DNA from 4 places in the Halobacillus naozhouensis genome. Region 4 is predicted to be linked to each of the others. Evidence: riboswitches for the same ligand, from Rfam matches in the RefSeq annotation. Region 4 holds a riboswitch; each other region holds the start of a gene.
What was found. Region 4 has a riboswitch for S-adenosylmethionine ahead of P9989_RS01855 (PLP-dependent aspartate aminotransferase family protein). Riboswitches for the same ligand answer to the same signal wherever they lie in the genome.
Positions count from the first base shown of each region.

Region 1 (4,905 bases), 500 kb from region 4:
CAAGCATGTGGGTAGTTATTTCTAAAAACTCTATGTGAGCCGCCCCCTTGAAGGGCTATTGTACCTGACCGTTGGTGTGATAGCACTAACGGTCTTTTTTAGTATATGCAACTATTCTAATTTCATTATAACCTATTTTTTAAAATTGTAAAATTGATTTGTGTTGTATTATCGCGATTCGTTTATTATTGACAGTTAGTGTTTCTTGCAAGTATTACTGATGGGACAGTAGAGATGTCAACTTTGGCCCATCAAGGTAATCACGTTAACGAGTATCTATATTGACTGCCGGGATGATCCTCAGGTAGTACACTTTCCCCATGTGGAAACAGCTTTTCCCTCAATGTACCTTCCTGATAATCCTTCTTGTACAACCCGCGCTCTTGCAGTTCTGGTATCACCAGGTCAACAAAGTCCTCGAGGTCACCTGGGGTTACTAAATGGTTTAGGTTAAAGCCATCCACACCTGACTCTTCAAACTGGAATTGAATCGCGTCGGCCACTTCTTTCGGATTTCCGACGATAATACTGTTGCGGTCTGGGGATTCAAAGCGGTTCAACACTTCTCCGACGGTTAGTTTCTTAGGAGCATCCTTCGTCAGTGTGGCCGCTTTATAGTGGCCGCCTTCTGTAGACTTTGTGTATTCAAAAGGAAGATCCGGATCCATTTCTTCATACTCGCTGATGTCATATCCGCTTGCCCCGTACTGGGCTTTCGCGGCATCTGGACTCCAGTGGCGAGCGTATTCTTCAAACTTCTGCTCTGCTTCCTCTGTCGTCTCGCCAACGATTACGCTAAGGAAGGAGAAGATTTTAATATTGTCTGGATTGCGGCCGTGGTTTTCGGCCCGCTTGCGAATATCATCAGCATAGTAGTGAATTCGTTCTGGTGTTGGCCCACCGACAAAGATGCACTCGGCATGCTTGGAAGCAAATTCGCGTCCGCGTTCGGATGTGCCTGCTTGATAGATAACGGGTGTGCGTTGTAAAGACGGTTCACTCAGATGCGGGCCTTCCACGGAAAAGTATTTCCCTTCGTGATTAATTTCATGAACTTTGTCGGGGTCAACGAGTGTGTTGTTTTCAGCATCTTCTACAAACGCGTCATCTTCCCAGCTCGTTTCCCAGAGCTTATAAGACACATCGAGATATTCATCGGCGATATCGTAACGTTCGTCGTGTTTGATCATATTTTCTAAGCCAAAGTTGCGTGCTGCATTTGGCAAGTATGAGGTCACCACATTCCAGGCGACTCGCCCTTTTGTCAGGTGATCGAGGGTGGAGAAGCGCCGGGCATTTCCGAATGGAGCTTCATAAGTGGTGCTGACCGTCATCGCAAACGATAAATGCTCCGTCACGCTGGCCATCGCCGGGATCACTAGGGCGGGATCATTTAATGGCACCTGCAATCCATCGCGGATCGAAGGGTCTTTACTTTTTTTATAAACGTCATAGATTCCCAGTACATCGGCGAGGAACACGGCATCAAACTTGCCTCTTTCTAATAGTTTCGCTAAGTCCATCCAGTAATCTAAGTCTTTATAGCGGCGGTGGCGCTGACTTCTTGGATGCTTCCACAGTCCATGGGAATTGTGCATCGCGCTATTCATTTCAAAGGCATTTAGGATGATTTGTTTCGTCATTATGATTCCTCCTTAACTTCTCGCTGTATGTAGTTAAGCTTCAAGCACATGAAAAAGCCCCTTCTTTAAAAGAAAAAGAAGAGGCTGAATAACCGTACATGTATGAGAGCTCTTCCTTATCTTTCAAGCGTTCTCGCTTGCTGGAATTGGCACAGTACTTGATGTAGTCTGCTGCCGAGGTTTCAAAGGGCCAGTCCCTCCACCTCTCGGGATAAGAAATATCATTAAATTTTAAGTTGATCCAAAATATACAACATATCTGAAGACGTGTCAATGGCTGTTTTAGAAATATTCTGTACTTTACCTTGCAGGCATGGGGTTTATTGAATTTTTAAAAAATAGTGATTGACAGGGAATTCTTACCTCTGCTATGATGCTGTTTATCAGATTATTTGAACTAATTTCATAACGAATTCACTCTTATCAAGAGTTGGCTGAGGGATTTGGCCCTATGACGCCCGGCAACCACCCTATTAGGGGAACGGTGCTACTTCCAACAGACGGATGGATGTCTGGAAGATAAGAGGTTGGAGCAGTGTACATATTTCAGCCTCTTTCTTTTGAAAGGGGCTTTTTTATATGGTCCCGGAAAAAAGAGTTTTGGAACAGAAGAGTATTATGATCAATGAAAAGGAGAGAGGAATATGTTTACGATCTATTGGATTGCTTTGACCGCTTTCTGGGGAGTTGGCTTACTGATTTGGAATCGAAGCTATCGAAAATCTACGGAAGGAGGTCGTTACTAATGCAGCTCGTTACGGGACCGTTATTTTGGACGCTAGTCAGTCTGCTAGTCTTATATTTTATCTTTGTCACATGGATTGGGAAAAAGGGCAATAAGTTTAGTAAATCGATGAACGGTTTTGCCACAGCGAGAGGGAAGGTAAACCCGTGGCTGGTCGGGGCAAGCTATGCCGCGAGCTTTGCCAGTGCCAATTTGTTTATCGGAGTGCCGGGCTTAGCTTATGAGCATGGCGTATCCGTGTTATGGTACACGCTCGGCGGCTTCGGGGCTGGCTGGATTGCACTATTGCTGTTTGCGAAAAAGTTCTGGAAATACGGCAAGAAGTTTGGCGGGGTGTCGACCCTTCCTGAATGGCTCGGAAGGAGATACAACAGCAAAACCTTGCAAGTTCTTGTTACGTTTCTAGTCCTGTTTAACGTGTATTACATTGTCGGGCAAAATGTCGGATTAGCTACGATCTTTGAAACGGTTCTCGGCATTCCGTATTTCTGGGGAATTCTCGCCGGGGTAACGATTACGATTCTCTATATTGGCCTGGGTGGCGCTTTTGCACAAATTGTAACGGATGGTATTCAGGGAACCCTGATGGTGGTTACGTCGATCTTGATTTTTGCCTCTTTATTTTGGACGATCGGCGGGGGACTGAATTTATTTGGCGAACTTTCCTCCCAGCTGAAAGCGATCGATCCAGAACTCGTGGCTCCGTTAAATGGACCCTACAACAGTGTACTGGCCATATTATCGGTACAGTTTTTACATATCAGCTTTGTGGTTATGCCGCATTTGCTGAATAAGGTGCTGTCACTGGAAACGGAGGAGCAGCTGCGGCCGTTCACGATGTCAGCTGGGCTTGGTATGTTCTTCATTACTGTCTTGATGGTATTAGGCGGACTGGCGGCTCGAGTCATCGCACCATCTCTCGGCAGTGCCGACTCCGCGATTCCTGCTTATGTGCTAGAAGCATTTCCGCCGATCATTGGGGCGATCATTATCGTCGGGATCATTTCTGCGATTTTATCGAGCACCGACAGCCTGTATCTGAGTATCACCTCAAGCATTGGCAACGATCTCTACAAGGTATTGGCGCCGATTTTGTCAAAATCAAGGCTATCCGAGCATCAGCTCGATCTGCGTTCTGTCAAAGTGGCAAAAGGCTCGCTGGTGTTTGTTGGATTGGTCACCTTTTACCTCTCGCTCGATCGGCCTGAGTCGCTTGCGATCCTGATACAGTTCAGTTTTTCTGCGATTATTAGCGGCTTACTGGCGCCGATTGTATTAGGTTATCTCTGGGAAAAGGCGAACGGCTACGGTGCGATCGCCTCACTGCTTGCGGGGACGGGGCTGTATGTTGTGTTCACGAGTCTGAACGTTTTCCAAAATATTTATATTTCCTTGTTCCTGGCTGCAGCGGCCGGTTTCGTCGTGATGATCGTGACGAGCTTAGTTACAAAGTCTAATGTAACGAAAGAAGAAGAGGATGTCTTTCTAAAAGATGTGCTTTAAACCTATGAAAAATTAACTCAACGTTTTAGAAAGTTATAGGGTAGGCAAGTAATGGATTTAAGAAGGTACCTGTTTACAATGTTAAACAGATAACTAAATGAAATTATTCAAATAAACTTGTACACAAAGACCTAGCTCTACTACAATCTGTACTTTCTCAGTAGAAGGGGTAGCTACTGGCTTTGTCAGTAGCTCCAATTTTGTTGTCAATGCTGTTCAATTGAAATTTTACTTATCCATGAGTACTCCTTACCCGATAAATCCTAGCAATATTAAATACAGTTTCCATTTATTACGGTTGCGGCATCATGACGTCAAATAGAGTTAGGATAGTTATCATGGTTTGAAAGGGTCTGATATACAAGCTAGTTATTTTTTAAATGATTATTTATTTTTCCTTTATCTATTATGTTTCTAAACGACCAGAGGGCAATTTCCAAGGATAAGCGATCATATGAGGAGGTGAAATCTGTCTTCAAAAGTTTGTTGATCTTATCTAAGCGATGGTATAGGGTTTGGCGTACAATAAAGAGAGCGTTAGCCGTTTCTTGCTTGTTGCATTGATGACTTAAATATGTATCTAGTGTATTTAGCAGGTTGCTATCATTTTCTTGGTCATACTTAATTAGCGGAAAAAGATGCTCTTCAATTAGAGTTGAGAGTTTATTCTCTCTTATTAAGGGTTCCACTAACTTTTCAATGAACAATTCATCATAATGTAAGGTTCTTTTTTTTATTAATGAGTGATAAATTTTATTTGTTTCTTTAAGGGTGTTAATTGACTGAGCGACCTCATTCATATTGTGCATTTTTTGACCGATAAGTACTAGGGAAGGGAGAGAGTTGAAAAGTTTATCTAACCTTTTACGAAGTGTATGGATCTCGTCATTTAAATCGGAAACTAATAGAAATACCCCAGTTGTGGAGGCGAGGTTAGTGAAAATAATATTCAGTCCAAGCTCTTTTCCTAAGATACAAAAGTTAGGAACGGTCTCATTTGGATGGATCAAATAA
Region 1 covers NZ_CP121671.1:819,391-824,295, forward strand. The annotation lists gene P9989_RS04270 (LLM class flavin-dependent oxidoreductase) at 261-1,643, opposite strand; SAM riboswitch class I at 1,757-1,861, opposite strand; SAM riboswitch class I at 2,061-2,169, shown strand; gene P9989_RS04275 (sodium:solute symporter family protein) at 2,389-3,891, shown strand; gene P9989_RS04280 (PucR family transcriptional regulator) at 4,257-4,905, opposite strand, start outside.
Region 1: it holds a riboswitch for S-adenosylmethionine, as region 4 does, so the genes downstream of both, P9989_RS04275 (sodium:solute symporter family protein) here and P9989_RS01855 (PLP-dependent aspartate aminotransferase family protein) in region 4, are expected to answer to the same signal.

Region 2 (4,905 bases), 1.8 Mb from region 4:
TATTTGGTTTAAAACTGTTGTACGCGGAGACGTAGCTCCCGTTAAAATTGGTAGCGAAGTAAATATCCAAGACTTGAGTATGCTGCATCAAAGTCCCAACCAGCCGTTGATTATTGAAGATGGTGTAACTGTAGGACATCAAGTCACCCTTCACTCCGCTCATATTAAAAGGGACGCACTCATTGGTATGGGGTCTCTCATTCTCGATGGCGCCGAAATAGGTGAGCAGGCATTTATCGGAGCAGGCAGTCTTGTTCCTCCAGGAAAAGTCATACCTCCCCGAACGCTGGCTTTTGGCCGTCCAGCAAAAGTGGTTCGGAAACTAAACGAGGAAGATTATAAAGAGCTGGACCGAATTCTGACAACTTATGTCGAGAAAGGTCAAATTTATAAACAGCTTAGACAAGAATCATAACAAAAATAAAAAGAACCGATCTTCAAAAAATTGAAGGCCGGTTCTCCTCTTATTTACTTCAGACGTTTTTTCAACTCTTCAGCCCGATCTGTTTTTTCCCATGGGAATTCAACATCTGTTCGGCCAAAGTGACCGAAGGCAGCCGTTTGACGATAGATAGGACGGCGAAGATCCAGCATTTTGATAATACCAGCAGGACGTAGATCAAACAATTCTCTTACTGCTGTCACAAGCTTCTCTTCTGTTACTTTTCCTGACCCGTTAGTATCAATGGAAATTGATACTGGCTGTGCTACGCCAATAGCATAAGCCAATTGAACTTCACAGGAATCGGCTAAACCGGCAGCTACAATGTTTTTCGCAACATAGCGAGCAGCATAAGCTCCAGATCGGTCAACTTTAGTAGCATCTTTACCACTAAAGGCCCCACCCCCATGACGGGCATAGCCTCCGTAGGTGTCTACGATAATCTTTCTTCCGGTTAGCCCGGCATCACCTTGGGGGCCACCAATCACGAACCTTCCAGTAGGATTAATAAAATATTTAGTATTCTCATCAATAAGTTCTGACGGCACTACTGGAAGGATAACTTTTTCCTTCAAATCTCTTTGAATTTGTTCAAGTGTTATTTCTTCTGCATGCTGTGTCGAAATAACAATAGTATCGACACGAACAGGCTGATCCTGTTCATCGTATTCAATTGTTACCTGAGTCTTTCCATCGGGGCGCAAATAGCTGAGGGTACCATCATTGCGCATATCAGAAAGTCGTTTGGATAACTTATGAGCAAGAGAAATTGGCAAAGGCATCAGTTCTGTCGTTTCGTTATTTGCATAACCAAACATTAGACCCTGATCTCCCGCACCAATAGACTCAATTTCTTCATCGCTCATTTGACCTTCCCTTGACTCCAGTGCTTCATCTACTCCGCCTGCAATGTCAGGAGATTGTTCATCTATAGCTGTTAATACGGCACATGTATCAGCGTCAAATCCGTATTTCGCTCTTGTATAGCCAATATCTTTAATGGTTTGACGTACAATAGCAGGGATATCTACATACGTATTCGTGCTGATCTCACCTGAAACGAGGACTAGCCCAGTTGTAACAGTTGTTTCACACGCAACACGTGCGTTTGGATCGTTTTTTAAAATTTCATCTAGAATAGCATCAGAAATCTGGTCACAGATTTTATCAGGATGACCTTCTGTTACAGATTCAGATGTGAATAACCGGCGATTGGCAGGCATTCTGCTAAACTCCTCCTTCTGTTATATACATAGATTAGACGGAACTCTTTACCAGTATCACTAGAAACCTATAAGTTTCCTTACAATCGTTATTATGGCTATCGCACATTTCACGTTATATGTACATATGAATATGAACATCATAAGAAATTGTGCTGGAACCTTTTTCCAATAAAAGAAAAAACCCTTCCTTCGTTCAGAGGAAAGGTACTGTTCCCTTTCGCTCTTATCGTCCAAGGCTAACAACTGCCTTGCTCCAGGTTAGCACCATGTCAGGTATTTATCTGACGGTTGCCGGGTTTCTTAGGGCCTGTCCCTCCACCAACTCTGGATAAGAGAGTATCCGTTCGGAATAATCGTACCGAAATCCTCATTTAATGTCAATCAGTTTACTATGCTTTAAGAAACAGGCAATTCCCTCTAAACAAGTATAACTATTATTATAGAACAATAATCACTTTACATTTCCCTTGAAACTACGATAGACTGGCTGCCCTATTTGTTGAAAATTCAATGGTTGAAATAACCAATGTTTAAAGCTTTAAATGGGTGAGGAAAAAGCAGATGTTCTTCCATAACCATACGTAGTAATAGGTTTAATCGTATAGTAAGTTTACTCTGCCCAAGACTTCATATCCCTCGCATGCATGATACACAACTTTATAGTAAAATAAATTGAAAGCATTTTCATGATTAGTATGGAATATTAAAATGAATGTGTTATACTATTAATCAGCTTAAAGCAATGTGCTTTTTATTAATTTTATAGTAAAGGCGGGTTGACACATATGAGTGCCATTAACCAAATGTCAGATTTAAACCAACTTTTAGCACAAGAGCATGTCCTCCATCATTTGTCTGTACCACAACTTGTAGAAAAAATACTTTCCAAGAAAGAAGGATCGTTAACGGATCGCGGGGCTGTTCTTGCTACCACAGGCACCTATACTGGCCGGTCTCCAAAGGATAAATTTATCGTAAAAGATCATGAGTCAGAATCCACCGTCAACTGGGGAAGCACCAATCAATCTATAGATGACAGCACGTTTGTTCGCTTATACCACAAAGTGCTGGATTATTTAAAAGAACGTGATGAATTATTTGTTTTTAAAGGCTACGCAGGCGCAGACAAGAAAAACCGTCTACCTATTCAAGTCATCAATGAATTCGCGTGGCATAATTTATTCGCCCATCAAATGTTTATCCGCCCTACGGAGCAAGAGCTTTCTCAACACGAAGCCGAGTTTACAGTCATCTCTGCCCCAACATTTAAAGCCGATCCAAAAGTAGATGGAACAAACTCGGAAGCTTTCATTATAATTTCATTTAAACATAGAATTGTACTCATTGGAGGAACAGAATACGCAGGCGAAATTAAAAAGTCGATATTTTCTGTTATGAACTACTTGCTTCCTAAACAAAATAGTATGCCTATGCATTGTTCAGCTAACGTTGGAAAAGAAGGCGATGTAGCGTTATTTTTTGGTTTATCAGGAACAGGGAAAACAACGTTGTCTGCTGATCCGGAACGACGGCTGATCGGTGATGACGAGCATGCCTGGTCACATAATGGAGTGGCTAATATCGAGGGTGGCTGTTACGCCAAGTGCATTAGTTTATCAGCTGAGAAAGAGCCGCAAATTTTTAACGCCATCCAATTTGGATCAGTGTTAGAAAACGTAGTAGTGGATGAGGAGACCCGGGTTCCTGACTATGATAATACCAGCCTGACTGAAAACACACGAGCGGCTTATCCATTACATCATATTGATAATACCGTACAACCAAGCATTGCAGGACACCCAAATGCAATTGTTTTTCTAACTGCAGATGCTACAGGAGTTCTCCCGCCGATCAGTAAATTGACAAAAGAACAGGCGATGTACCACTTCTTAAGCGGATACACAAGTAAATTAGCGGGTACAGAACGTGGGGTTACTTCTCCACAGGCTACCTTCTCTGCTTGTTTTGGATCTCCATTTCTGCCATTAGCACCTTCAGTATATGCAGAGATGCTGGGCGAGAAAATTGACCAATTTGATACGAGCGTTTATCTCGTCAATACAGGCTGGACAGGAGGAGCTTACGGGGAGGGAGAAAGAATGAAACTGTCCCATACCCGTTCAATGGTGCATGCAGCTCTTGAAGATGAGCTAAATTCAGTAGAAACATACACAGACCCAGTATTTGGCCTTCAAATTCCGCTTCACTGTCCTGGGGTACCAGATGATGTGTTGTTACCGAGAAAGACATGGAGCAACCCTGAAGCTTATGATAAGAAAGCCCAGGAACTAGCAGAAAAATTTCACGAGAACTTCAAGAAATTTACTCATGCCAGCTCAGCTATTAAAAATGCTGGTCCTGCTTCCGGCAGGAACTAAATTATGTTTCCTCATCTCCTCAATATAGATAAAGCAAGCGCGCAGTATTAACTGCGCGCTTGCTTTTGTTACTGCAGCTTATTCAGCAGGCTCTCCTAGAAACTTCTCTCTAATTTGTCTCATACAATTGGGCAGCACATCATCTTTCATCATAAAGCTGTACTGCTCATCACTTACAATTCCTTCAGGGAGCTTCTCAAGCAAAACAGGACCATCCGTTTCAAAATAATGATCTTGCGCTTGTAACTGCGATATGGAAGCGAAATAGACATTTTTAACAATTGTTCCGCCCTTCCCAGCTACATGGTACTGGCCGACATAGTCGATCTGCTTGACACATCCTCCAGTTTCCTCCAACACTTCTCTGATTGCAGCATCTTTCGCATTTTCTCCTTTTTCTACTTTGCCACCAGGAAATTCGAGACCCCTGTCCTTATGGTTAGTTAACAGCCAATTATTATCGAATCGACAAATAACCCAAACATGCTTTGGTGTCTTAGAAAATGGATGATTATCAAAAGATAACTTAACTTGATTTCGATAGTAATCGCTAAATGTTTTCATATAAGATCATCTGCCTTTAATCCGTTGTTTATGTAATGAAGAAGAACTTTAGCGATACACTCTGTCATGTATTGCTATTTAAATCGTATCATAAGCAAGCCAGATTACAAACAGTACCGTTCTTTTTATCACTATGATTACTGTTACCCTCCTGTATAGTTTGTAAACGCAAGACTTATTACCATAATTATGAAACTGAAACTAATATCAATCGTATGTACTTATACATGAATAAGGTGGAGCACTTAACTTTGGGACCAATTGGCCAAAGGAGTGCTCCCAGTAAACACTTAGA
Region 2 covers NZ_CP121671.1:2,736,857-2,741,761, forward strand. The annotation lists gene P9989_RS14340 (gamma carbonic anhydrase) at 1-415, shown strand, start outside; gene metK (methionine adenosyltransferase) at 469-1,665, opposite strand; SAM riboswitch class I at 1,889-2,003, opposite strand; gene pckA (phosphoenolpyruvate carboxykinase (ATP)) at 2,454-4,046, shown strand; gene ytkD (RNA deprotection pyrophosphohydrolase) at 4,125-4,610, opposite strand.
Region 2: it holds a riboswitch for S-adenosylmethionine, as region 4 does, so the genes downstream of both, metK (methionine adenosyltransferase) here and P9989_RS01855 (PLP-dependent aspartate aminotransferase family protein) in region 4, are expected to answer to the same signal.

Region 3 (4,905 bases), 680 kb from region 4:
TCATGAAACATACATTAGAGGAAAAACAGGCGGCTGCTCCAAAAGAAATCCAGGACACCATTGCTGTATTACTGGAAGAACTTATCAGAACGGAGCCTCGTACCGCCGTCATTAAGGGAATGCTGACAAATCTTGAAGAAGAGGATGGATTCCAGCAAATAGTCGGGCAGATTCGTTCCTATTTTCATGTGTAACCTGCCACAACCAGGCATCATCGAGGTTCGTGGCTGCCTTCCTCTTCCATTTGCTCGGCTTCAATGATTTCATCAAGGATAGGATACACGGATTCTACACCCTTTTGTGCGATTAGACATGCCACTCCCAATGTTGTCGACCAAAAGGACTCAGGAATGTAAGGATTCTTTAAACCGGCGGGCTGGAACAACGCCCGGTAAATTCGATTAACGTGCTGCTCTGTTGTTTGAGAATCCGTTTCACGTTCGCCTCGTGCCAGCAGAAACACATAACGCATCGACTGAAATAAGTTATCACCCGGCATAAACGTGTATTCTTTAAAAAATTTCACCTGTTTCTCAGTTTCCTGCTTTAAGCCGGAACCCACAGCCAGATCATCTAAATGTTCATGCAAATGCCGATACACTTGTTGAAAAATTCTGCGCTTCTCCTCCTGCATCACCTTATCTGTATAAATGCTTTGTAATTTTTCAAAGGCAGTTTCTTTTGTCCAAGTCATAGGAATCACCTCTTCATTCTTATTCGATAAAAGTATTTTCATTCCTTCCAAAGCCAAAGTTCTTAGCCTCCCATTCTACCGAACCATATAGCTCCGGGAGAGATGACGAGTGTTCCTTTAATAAGTCGGGAAGGTGCGGTACGATTTTATTCCAAACCATCGGGTTAGCTGCCATGGCTTGAAAGAGAGCCTTCTCGTCCCGTGACCATGGCCTCATGGATTGAATGTAATCAAGAGTTAATCGATAGCCTGGCTCTAATTGTTCGTCCCGCTTTTGCTTAAATTCAGCCATCACATGATCCCAGGATCTCCCTTCATCATGTTTCTGTATAGCCTCCGCCAACAAGAAGGACTGCATGAATGCATCGTTTATTCCGAGGCCAGTACTCGGGTCTTTACTATGAGCAGCATCTCCAATTAAAGCCCATCCTTCTCCAGCCGGCTCCCGAAAAAAATTCGGTACGCCGGGTGTACCGACGATTTTCCCTTGCAGCGAAGCCCTTTGCAACCGTTTTTCCATCCCATAGAAAGATTGATAAATCTCTTTAAATTTATGAGAATTTTTCACCATCTCCTTGAACTCTTCAGAGTGAACTTCCAGCCCTAAGCAGTCGATACCCGGCTCCATCGGAAAGAGGAAACCAATTCTTCCTTCATTAAGAAAAATCTCTGTTGTTGGCTCCGTTAACGGTTCAATCCCATGATAATAGCCGTAAAATACCGGCCGCTGTGGTGAGTGGAAACCGTACTTGCCTGCTTGAACGTTTTCGGCAATGAACGAATGTCTGCCATCTGCTCCTACCACTAGTGAAGCATGAATCCGCTTCGTCTCTCCCGTTTTATCCACGGCTTCCACACCTATCACACGCTGTTCATCAGTTATCAAGTCTTTAACCGTACAGCTTTCAAGCAGCTCCACTCCCTCATTACTGCAGGCTTTCGTCAAAAGTACATCATCTAAATGACTACGCTTAGGAATGATCGTATAGAAATCCCTTGGTCCTTCCACAAAGCTATCACCGACATATGTACGCATTCTATTAATCTTACGCAATCCAGTAGATTCCACTTCTTCTCGGACACCAAGCTTCTCCAAATAATGCACATGGGACAGATGATGTGTAGATAACGTATCACTAGGAAAGGATGCCTTATCAATCAGAAGGACCCGTTTCCCCATTTGTCCAAGTAAAATCGCCAGACTCGCACCAGCGACTCTTGCTCCCACGATCACAATATCCACACGTTGTTCCATAAATCCGCACCTCGTCCTCACTCTATTTCCTCTAGCGTAACGTTTTTTTGCAATAACAGCCAGTTATGAGTTTGAAACGAGTGAACACATGAATTGGATATTTATACATAAAAAATGACTCCCATCTAAGGGAGCCTCTTTTTACTTGAAATTCCATTCATTTTCTACGTTGTGATTTTTGTCCATAACCTGCAGACGGCTTGGCTTATTGTTCTCTGCCAGTTCTGTTGCCTTTTCGACGGCTGTATCTCGTTCGTCGTATAAGTCTGTCGGGGCTACGTCCTCAATTTTCACAAACCAGCCTGTAACATCCTTATTAGGTACCACACTATATTCCTTCATCAAAATCTCTCCTCTCCTCATTGCTCTATTAGATGTTTTCCCAGCATAGTTGTCTGTCAAACGTTCCTTCCTATTGCAAAAATAGTTTGACAATATTTACTTCTGCTTTTATAATTCGTAACATACATTTAAAAACAATATTCTATCTTGGCTGTATCGAAAGAATTCGTTAAAAGGCTTCATGCTTGTGATGATTGGAAAAATTAATTGAATATCTCTTATCGAGAGTGGCAGAGGGACTAGGCCCTGTGATGCCCGGCAACCTTCAAGCATTCGGCTTGAAAAGGTGCTAATTCCTACAGATCGAAGGATGGATCTGACAGATAAGAGGAGGAATATATACATACGCCCTCTTCTTATTACAGAAGAGGGCTTTTTATATGGAATTTTACATTAAGGAGGGATGATGCATGTCATTGCATAACCCTGTCGAACAGAAACAGTCTGTGGCAAAAGTTTCAATCGAAGACTTCACATTTGAATCTGGTGACACACTCTCCAAGATTGAGCTGGCATATGAACACTATGGCCCTGAGGGAGCCCCGGTTATTTTACTCTGCCATGCTTTAACTGGAAATCAGTACGCTGTCGGTTCAAGTGAAAATCCCGGCTGGTGGGCAGGATTGGTTGGAGAACAATGTCCGATTGATATCACTCAGTATCAAGTCATCACCTTTAATGTGCTGGGAGGGTGTCACGGTTCAACTGGACCGGCAAGTATAAATCCTGAAACTGGCGATCTTTACCGTCTTGACTTCCCTGAAGTAACGATTCGTGACATGGTTCACGCCCAGTATAGGGCCCTGCATCAGTTAGGGTATACCGAATTACATGCGGTCGCTGGCGGATCTCTGGGAGGGATGCAAACGCTCGAATGGGGTTTGCTCTATCCTGATTTCATGAGGCAGCTCTTCGTATTAGCTGCGACCCCTTATTTGAGTGATTATGGAATCGCCTTTAATCATATTGGAGCAAGGGCCATACAAGATGATCCAGCGTTTAAGGAGGGATATTATTCATCTAATGATACGCTTCACGGCTTTGAAGTTGCCCGGATGGCCGGCATGGTCACCTACAGAAGTGCTCCACTTTTCCAAAAAAGATTTGCAAGAGAGCAAGAGGATGCCCTTTATTCAATTCAATCCTATTTGAATTATCAAGGGGAAAAAATAAAGCAGCGTTTTGATGCCAACAGCTATCTGTATTTGTTAGAAGCGATGAACAACCATGATATTAGAAAAGGTCGAGGCAGCTTACAAGATACAGCTGCTGCCTATAAACCAGCCTTATTTACAGTAAGCTTTGAGCATGATCTGCTTTATCCAAAAGAACTGATTCAGCCCTTCTCCCATCATGCGTTAAATGGGGAACATTATCATGTGAAAACAGATTATGGACATGATGGATTTCTCGTGGAATTTGGAGAATGGGGAGCATGGATAAGTGATAAATTGAACGAGGAGGGAACTAACTATTGACTATTAAAGCAGCCATATTGGGATTTGGGACAGTCGGAGAGGGAGTCTATCAAATCCTGCAAACGAAACGAGACCATTTAACCAAATTAGCAGGAGCCCCTATCGAACTATGCGGCATCCTCGTAGATAACTTGTCTAAAGAACGCGAGCTCCCCCATTCTGTTTTCGTCACGGATCAATATGAGCAGATTCTTGCCCAGAAGCCTGATGTGATCTTTGAAGCCATCGTCGGCGAAGAACCATGTTTCTCCTATTTAACAAAAGCTGTTGATCGACACATCCATGTCGTTACAGCGAACAAAGTGATGTTTGCCAAATACGGAACCCGTTTATTGGAGCAGGCTGCCCAAAAAGTAGGAATTGGCTACGAAGCGACGACAGCGTCCGGCACGCCTATCCTTGGAACCATCACAAGGCTCCTCCAGGCAAATTCAATCACGAAAATAGAAGCGATTTTAAACGGGACAAGTAACTATATTCTTTCATCCATTCAGAATGAAGGAAAAGGTTTTCAGGAAGCGTTAGAGGAGGCTCAAAAACGAGGATTTGCCGAGGCTGACCCGACGAATGACATTAAAGGTTACGATGCCTTTTACAAATTAATGATTCTGAGTCAGCTTATCTATCAAAGCCAGCCAAGCTGGGAGTCGGTTCCCTGTGAAGGAATTGATCATATAACCGCAGATCAATTCAATGATGCTCAACAACAGGGAAATAAAATTCGTCATATCGCTTCGATTGAAGAAGTAAATGGTGAACTTCATGCCAGTGTAAAACCGCAAGTCCTGTCTCCTTCTCACGGGCTTCATTCGATAGATGGAGTTGATAATGCCATTCATCTTTTCGGAGATTTAGTTGGTCCTTTGACGCTCAGAGGACCAGGAGCAGGCCAATTAGCGACAGCCAGCGCCATGGTGGAAGATTTTCTTTATATTTGGCAATCTTACCCGGCCAAACAACTATTATATTAAATAAGAGCCCTTGACGAAGCTGCGTCAAGGGCTCTTATTTGTTGTCTATAATGCACTTACTGGTACAAAACTGTACCCTTGTGCCGTTAACTCCTCAAGTATAATTTCTAAGGCTTCTGGTGTAACAGAATGAAGGCTGCTTAAGACAATAATGGAGCCATCTTC
Region 3 covers NZ_CP121671.1:3,862,462-3,867,366, forward strand. The annotation lists gene P9989_RS19740 (TetR/AcrR family transcriptional regulator) at 1-194, shown strand, start outside; gene P9989_RS19745 (hypothetical protein) at 212-694, opposite strand; gene P9989_RS19750 (NAD(P)/FAD-dependent oxidoreductase) at 714-1,949, opposite strand; gene P9989_RS19755 (DUF2188 domain-containing protein) at 2,091-2,291, opposite strand; SAM riboswitch class I at 2,507-2,621, shown strand; gene metX (homoserine O-acetyltransferase MetX) at 2,702-3,769, shown strand; gene P9989_RS19765 (homoserine dehydrogenase) at 3,766-4,740, shown strand; gene P9989_RS19770 (polysaccharide deacetylase family protein) at 4,786-4,905, opposite strand, start outside.
Region 3: it holds a riboswitch for S-adenosylmethionine, as region 4 does, so the genes downstream of both, metX (homoserine O-acetyltransferase MetX) here and P9989_RS01855 (PLP-dependent aspartate aminotransferase family protein) in region 4, are expected to answer to the same signal.

Region 4 (4,905 bases):
AGTTGAAAAGTTAAGGAATCAGGCATTTTTTCAAAAGGGGGGAATTCAGCCACATACATTTCCTGATTTTCCCCGTATGGCGCTAGAAACCTTACCTCTTTTTCTTCCCCGTAATTCGACTTGATGGACGCTTGAAAAAAGTTGGTAATCGGTAAGGACTGGTGATTCATATCCAAGATGATTCGCGTCTCCGTCAACCCAGCTTCTGCTTTTTTAAGCTCTATAGATAGCCCTTTCTCCTGATAGGTTTTTTTCAATTTTGCAGTCCTTAATATACTATCTCCAGGTTCATAGGTGAAATGGATGGGAGCTGCATCTGTCTTATAGCGGTCCCCATTTACTTCAACATGAAGAGCGGTAAGCACCGTCTGATCAAAGGGTACCCCTTTCCTGTTTCGAAAAGAAGTATTATTCTTCAGCCGAACAGGGGGTATCGTTGCGTAGGTGTACAGTTTTCCGTTATAAGCGATTGAGTGCTCTGGATCAGTGATAAGTACTTTCAGGGATTGCATCGGAAGATCCCCGTCTAAAGCCTCCATTTGAACATCAGCAATAGCAGCCGGAAGCTCTTCCATGTTTTTTTTATGTTTATAATCTTTAATTATACTAAGGTCGTAACTGTAATAGATTAAAATACGATTTCTTGTATACCATACATGATTTAAAAATAAGCTCCCTTTGTGTTGGGGTATTGAATATTCCTGATTCGGTGAGGAGACGATTCCAAGTGTTTTAGCCTTCATGATTCCGGGTGTCAGCTTCTCATAAAATTGACTAACTTCATCTTTGCTCTTGGCGGTCTTTACGTTATCGGGGAGATTCACTTGAGTCATGGAAGGTAACGTTTCTTGGGTCAATTTGGGTTTTGTCCCCTTATCCATAGACAACTGGACAGCGACAGCGAAGGTGATGAGGAGGATGGCAATCCCGCCCCATTTTAGTTTTCTGCTTTTCATAAACAGGTCGAACCCTTTCTCGGCCTCGCACGACTTGGGGCCGATCGACGGTACCTCTGTCGTTTCTACCAGGCACTATTGGTTGGTATCTACATAGTAACAGAATAGTTAGAAAAGTGAATAGGTTGTACCATAAAAATAAGCTTTGCCTCAAGGTTGAAGACAAAGCTTATTTCGTGTCATCTTCTGAATAATGTTCATACATGGCATCCGATTCTTGTTCGTTTTCGATATCTTTTTCTTCATGCTTATGGTCGAAGGCATCGTTAAGTTTTGCCCGTTTCCTGAAGGAGTTGGCTAATTCATTTGTGACATGTTCTTTTTCTTTGCGTTTTTTATCACTCATTGGTAAATCCTCCTATCTTCTTTAAATCCTTTTCCTTGTTAGAGACAACCGTAAACCTTTGTGTAGAGTTAATGAAAAAAGACTCCGATAGTAAAAGCAACGAAAGAGATGATGTGATCCTAAGTAGAGCAGGTGAAGGAAAGTAACTCAGAAAGTTGGACACCCTTGGAACGTACTTAAACAGCTATTCTTCCCGGTTTGGTTTTATGGCAGTGGAAAGGATAGAGTCTATATTAACGGACCTTTAGAGTAAAAGGTTTCAGGACAACAGTCTTCTTTTAGTTTAGACGATTTTGCTTGGATCATACATCCAAAGATGTGGTACATGTACTGGAATCTCTCCAGAGTCAACAGGGGGGAGCCGTTTCATTTAAACTATCTGCTGAAGGTGTAGAAACAGATGAGCACATTGCCTATTTAAGTAACAAGGGATGTTATGAATATAAAGGGTATTACTATAGCAAACCTCTCTCTGTAAAAAGCGTGCAGCCATGCTAATGGTTGCACGTTCTGTTTTTGAAGTATGATACACTTATTGAAAGAGTTTATCTTCGGATTCAATGATTAACACTTGCAGAGAAATGGGTGGGGCTATGAGAGAAATGCTTAAAGTTTACAGTGAATGGTTAACGCCGATTGGGGAAAAGGAGAGGGAAGACGTTCATCGTGATGGAGATTGGCATGAAAGTTTTCATTGCTGGTTTTACCAGCATGAAGAGAACCAAAGTTTGATCTACTTTCAAAAACGTTCTGACAGTAAGAAAGACTTTCCCAGCCTTTTCGACATTACTGCTGCTGGTCATATTAAAGCAGGGGAGAGCAGGGTCAATGGCGGCTTGCGTGAAATTGAAGAGGAGCTTGGTTTGAAAATAACGGAGGACCAATTGAATTACACCGGATTTTACAAAGAAGAGCTGCTCTTTAAAACGATTAAAGACCGGGAAATCTGCCATATTTATTTATGCCCCTATGAGGATCGTATGGAGCTGACGATCAATGAGGAAGTTACAGATGTTGTACAGATTGACCTTGAAGACTTTCTAAGCATGCTTTCAAAAAAACGCCCGGATCTCATTGCTAAATCCATGTTGACTGGTGAAGATCTTCCGCTATTCCGCTCAAACTTTTGCCCCCACCATTTTAATTATTATCAGCATGTAGTGCAGGCCATATTACAGACGCGCTAGAGCTCGATTATTGACAGAATATTGCGTTGATCTATATACTTTAATGCATTCATGGAAAAAAGGAGCGAACTTATGAGTCATTCATCTTTTGAAACGCGTGTTGTGCATAATAAAATAGAGCAAGAGAGCGCTGTACATAGTAAATCAACACCGATCTATCAAACCTCTTCGTTTACTTTTAAAGACCTGGATCATTTAGAAAGTTACTATGAAGGAGAGACGGCTTTTTCTTATTCGCGAGAGAACAATCCTAACACAGAAGAATTAGGACAGGCAGTGGCAAATCTCGAAGGAACGGAGGCAGGCGTTGCCGCATCTTCCGGTACCTCTGCCATTTTAGCTGGAATTCTTGCTGTTGTTCAGGCGGGGGATCATATTGTAGCTGCTGAAGATCTTTATGGAGGAACCTATAACTTGATTACTAAAGAGCTAACCAGCTTTGGTATTGAGGTTACAGTCGTATCTTTTGCTGATCAAAAGGCAGTTGAGCAGGCTATTCAGGAAAATACGAAACTACTCTACACTGAATCAGTATCTAATCCATTTTTAAGAGTAGAAGACCTGGGGGGACTTGTAAAGATTGCCCGCAAACACGGCTTATTCACAATGGTCGATAACACATTTGCAACGCCGTATTTACTTCAGCCTTGCAAGCAGGGAATCGACATAGTTGTTCATAGTGCTACGAAATACATTGGCGGCCATAGTGATGTTACGTCAGGGGTAGTAGCTGGCAGCAAGGAAATTATGGAGCAGGCGAAGCGTAAAGTGATTTCTCTTGGGGCAAATTTAAGTCCTTATGAAGCCTGGCTGACCCAAAGAGGGGCAAAGACACTAGCTCTGAGGATGAAACAGCAGTCAGCCAATGCAATGGAAGTGGCTGAATCCCTACAGCAGGAGGAACTCGTGGAACGCGTTTATTACCCTGAGCATGTCTCTGAAAATGGACATGGAGCGATTGTTACGATCGAACTTAGCAGGGAAATAGATATTGAAAAGTTCTTTCGGTCTTTAGGGTGGATCCAATTAACCCCAACCCTTGGAGGAGTGGAAACAACGGTTTCGTATCCCATCAAAACTTCCCATCGAACACTGACAGATGAGGAGAGGAACAAGATCGGCGTCAATGATTACGTTGTGAGATTGTCGATCGGGATAGAAGATCCAGCAGATATGGTGTCTCAATTTAAAGAATCGATTACTGGTTCTGTAAAATAATATTCAAAAATGATTGACTTTTCTAATTGTTGTACTTTATAATTCATAAACATAGCCAAATTAAATAGTAAGTACTCTTATCAAGAGCGGCAGAGGGAATAGGCCCTGTGAAGCCCGGCAACCTTCAAACATCGGTTTGAAAAGGTGCCAAATCCTACAGATTTTCGAATCTGAGAGATAAGAGGAGGACCCGTTTATTCAAACCCCTCTTCTTATCGAAGAGGGGTTTTTTCGTATAGAAAATGTCCTGTTCCGAGCCTTCCTGAAGCCCTCTTGTCATTAAAATTCAACCCATTATTTGAGGAGGATGTAAACATGACAAACTCATTTGAAAGTTACGATCTAAGTACAATTTCCCTGCACGGTGGTCAATCTCCGGACCCTACGACTGGATCAAGAGCCGTTCCTATTTACCAAACAACTTCTTATGTATTCCACGATACAGATCATGCACAGAGCTTATTTGCTCTTGATGAACCAGGAAATATTTATTCAAGAATTGGTAATCCGACGGTAGATGTTTTTGAAAAACGGATGGCGCTACTTGAAAATGGGGTTGCTTCGGTAGCTACAGCTTCAGGGATGTCAGCGATTGCACTATCCATCTTAAACTTGGCTGGCTCAGGTGATGAAATTGTTGCAGCTTCGAATTTATATGGAGGCACCTATAATTTATTCGCTAATACTTTGCCGCGATATGGGATTAAAGTTAATTTTGTTGACCCTGAGGATCCTGAGAACTTCCGCAAAGCGTTAACAGACAAAACGAAGGCTGTATTCGCCGAGACCATTGGAAATCCAAGCTTGCATGTTTTAGATTTCGAAAAAGTTTCTGCGATCGTCCATGACCATGGCGTGCCGCTTATTGTTGACAACACATTTGCTACACCTTATTCCTGTAAACCGATTGACTTTGGAGCTGATATCGTTGTTCATTCGGCTACGAAGTGGATTGGAGGACATGGAACTGCCATCGGTGGAGTGGTAGTTGATGGGGGAAGATTTGATTGGGCGAACGGCAAATTCCCTGTTTTCACCGAGCCGGATGAGAGTTATAACGGCATCCGTTATGCTTCAGATTTTGGGACATTAGCCTTCGTAACTAAATTACGTGTTCAGTTGTTAAGAGATCTGGGTGCCTGCCTGAGCCCGCAAAATGCTTTCCTATTATTACAAGGACTCGAAACGTTGCCTTTAC
Region 4 covers NZ_CP121671.1:322,125-327,029, forward strand. The annotation lists gene P9989_RS01830 (hypothetical protein) at 1-956, opposite strand, end outside; gene P9989_RS01835 (hypothetical protein) at 1,126-1,302, opposite strand; gene P9989_RS01840 (hypothetical protein) at 1,600-1,800, shown strand; gene P9989_RS01845 (NUDIX hydrolase) at 1,863-2,489, shown strand; gene P9989_RS01850 (trans-sulfuration enzyme family protein) at 2,562-3,707, shown strand; SAM riboswitch class I at 3,782-3,891, shown strand; gene P9989_RS01855 (PLP-dependent aspartate aminotransferase family protein) at 4,023-4,905, shown strand, end outside.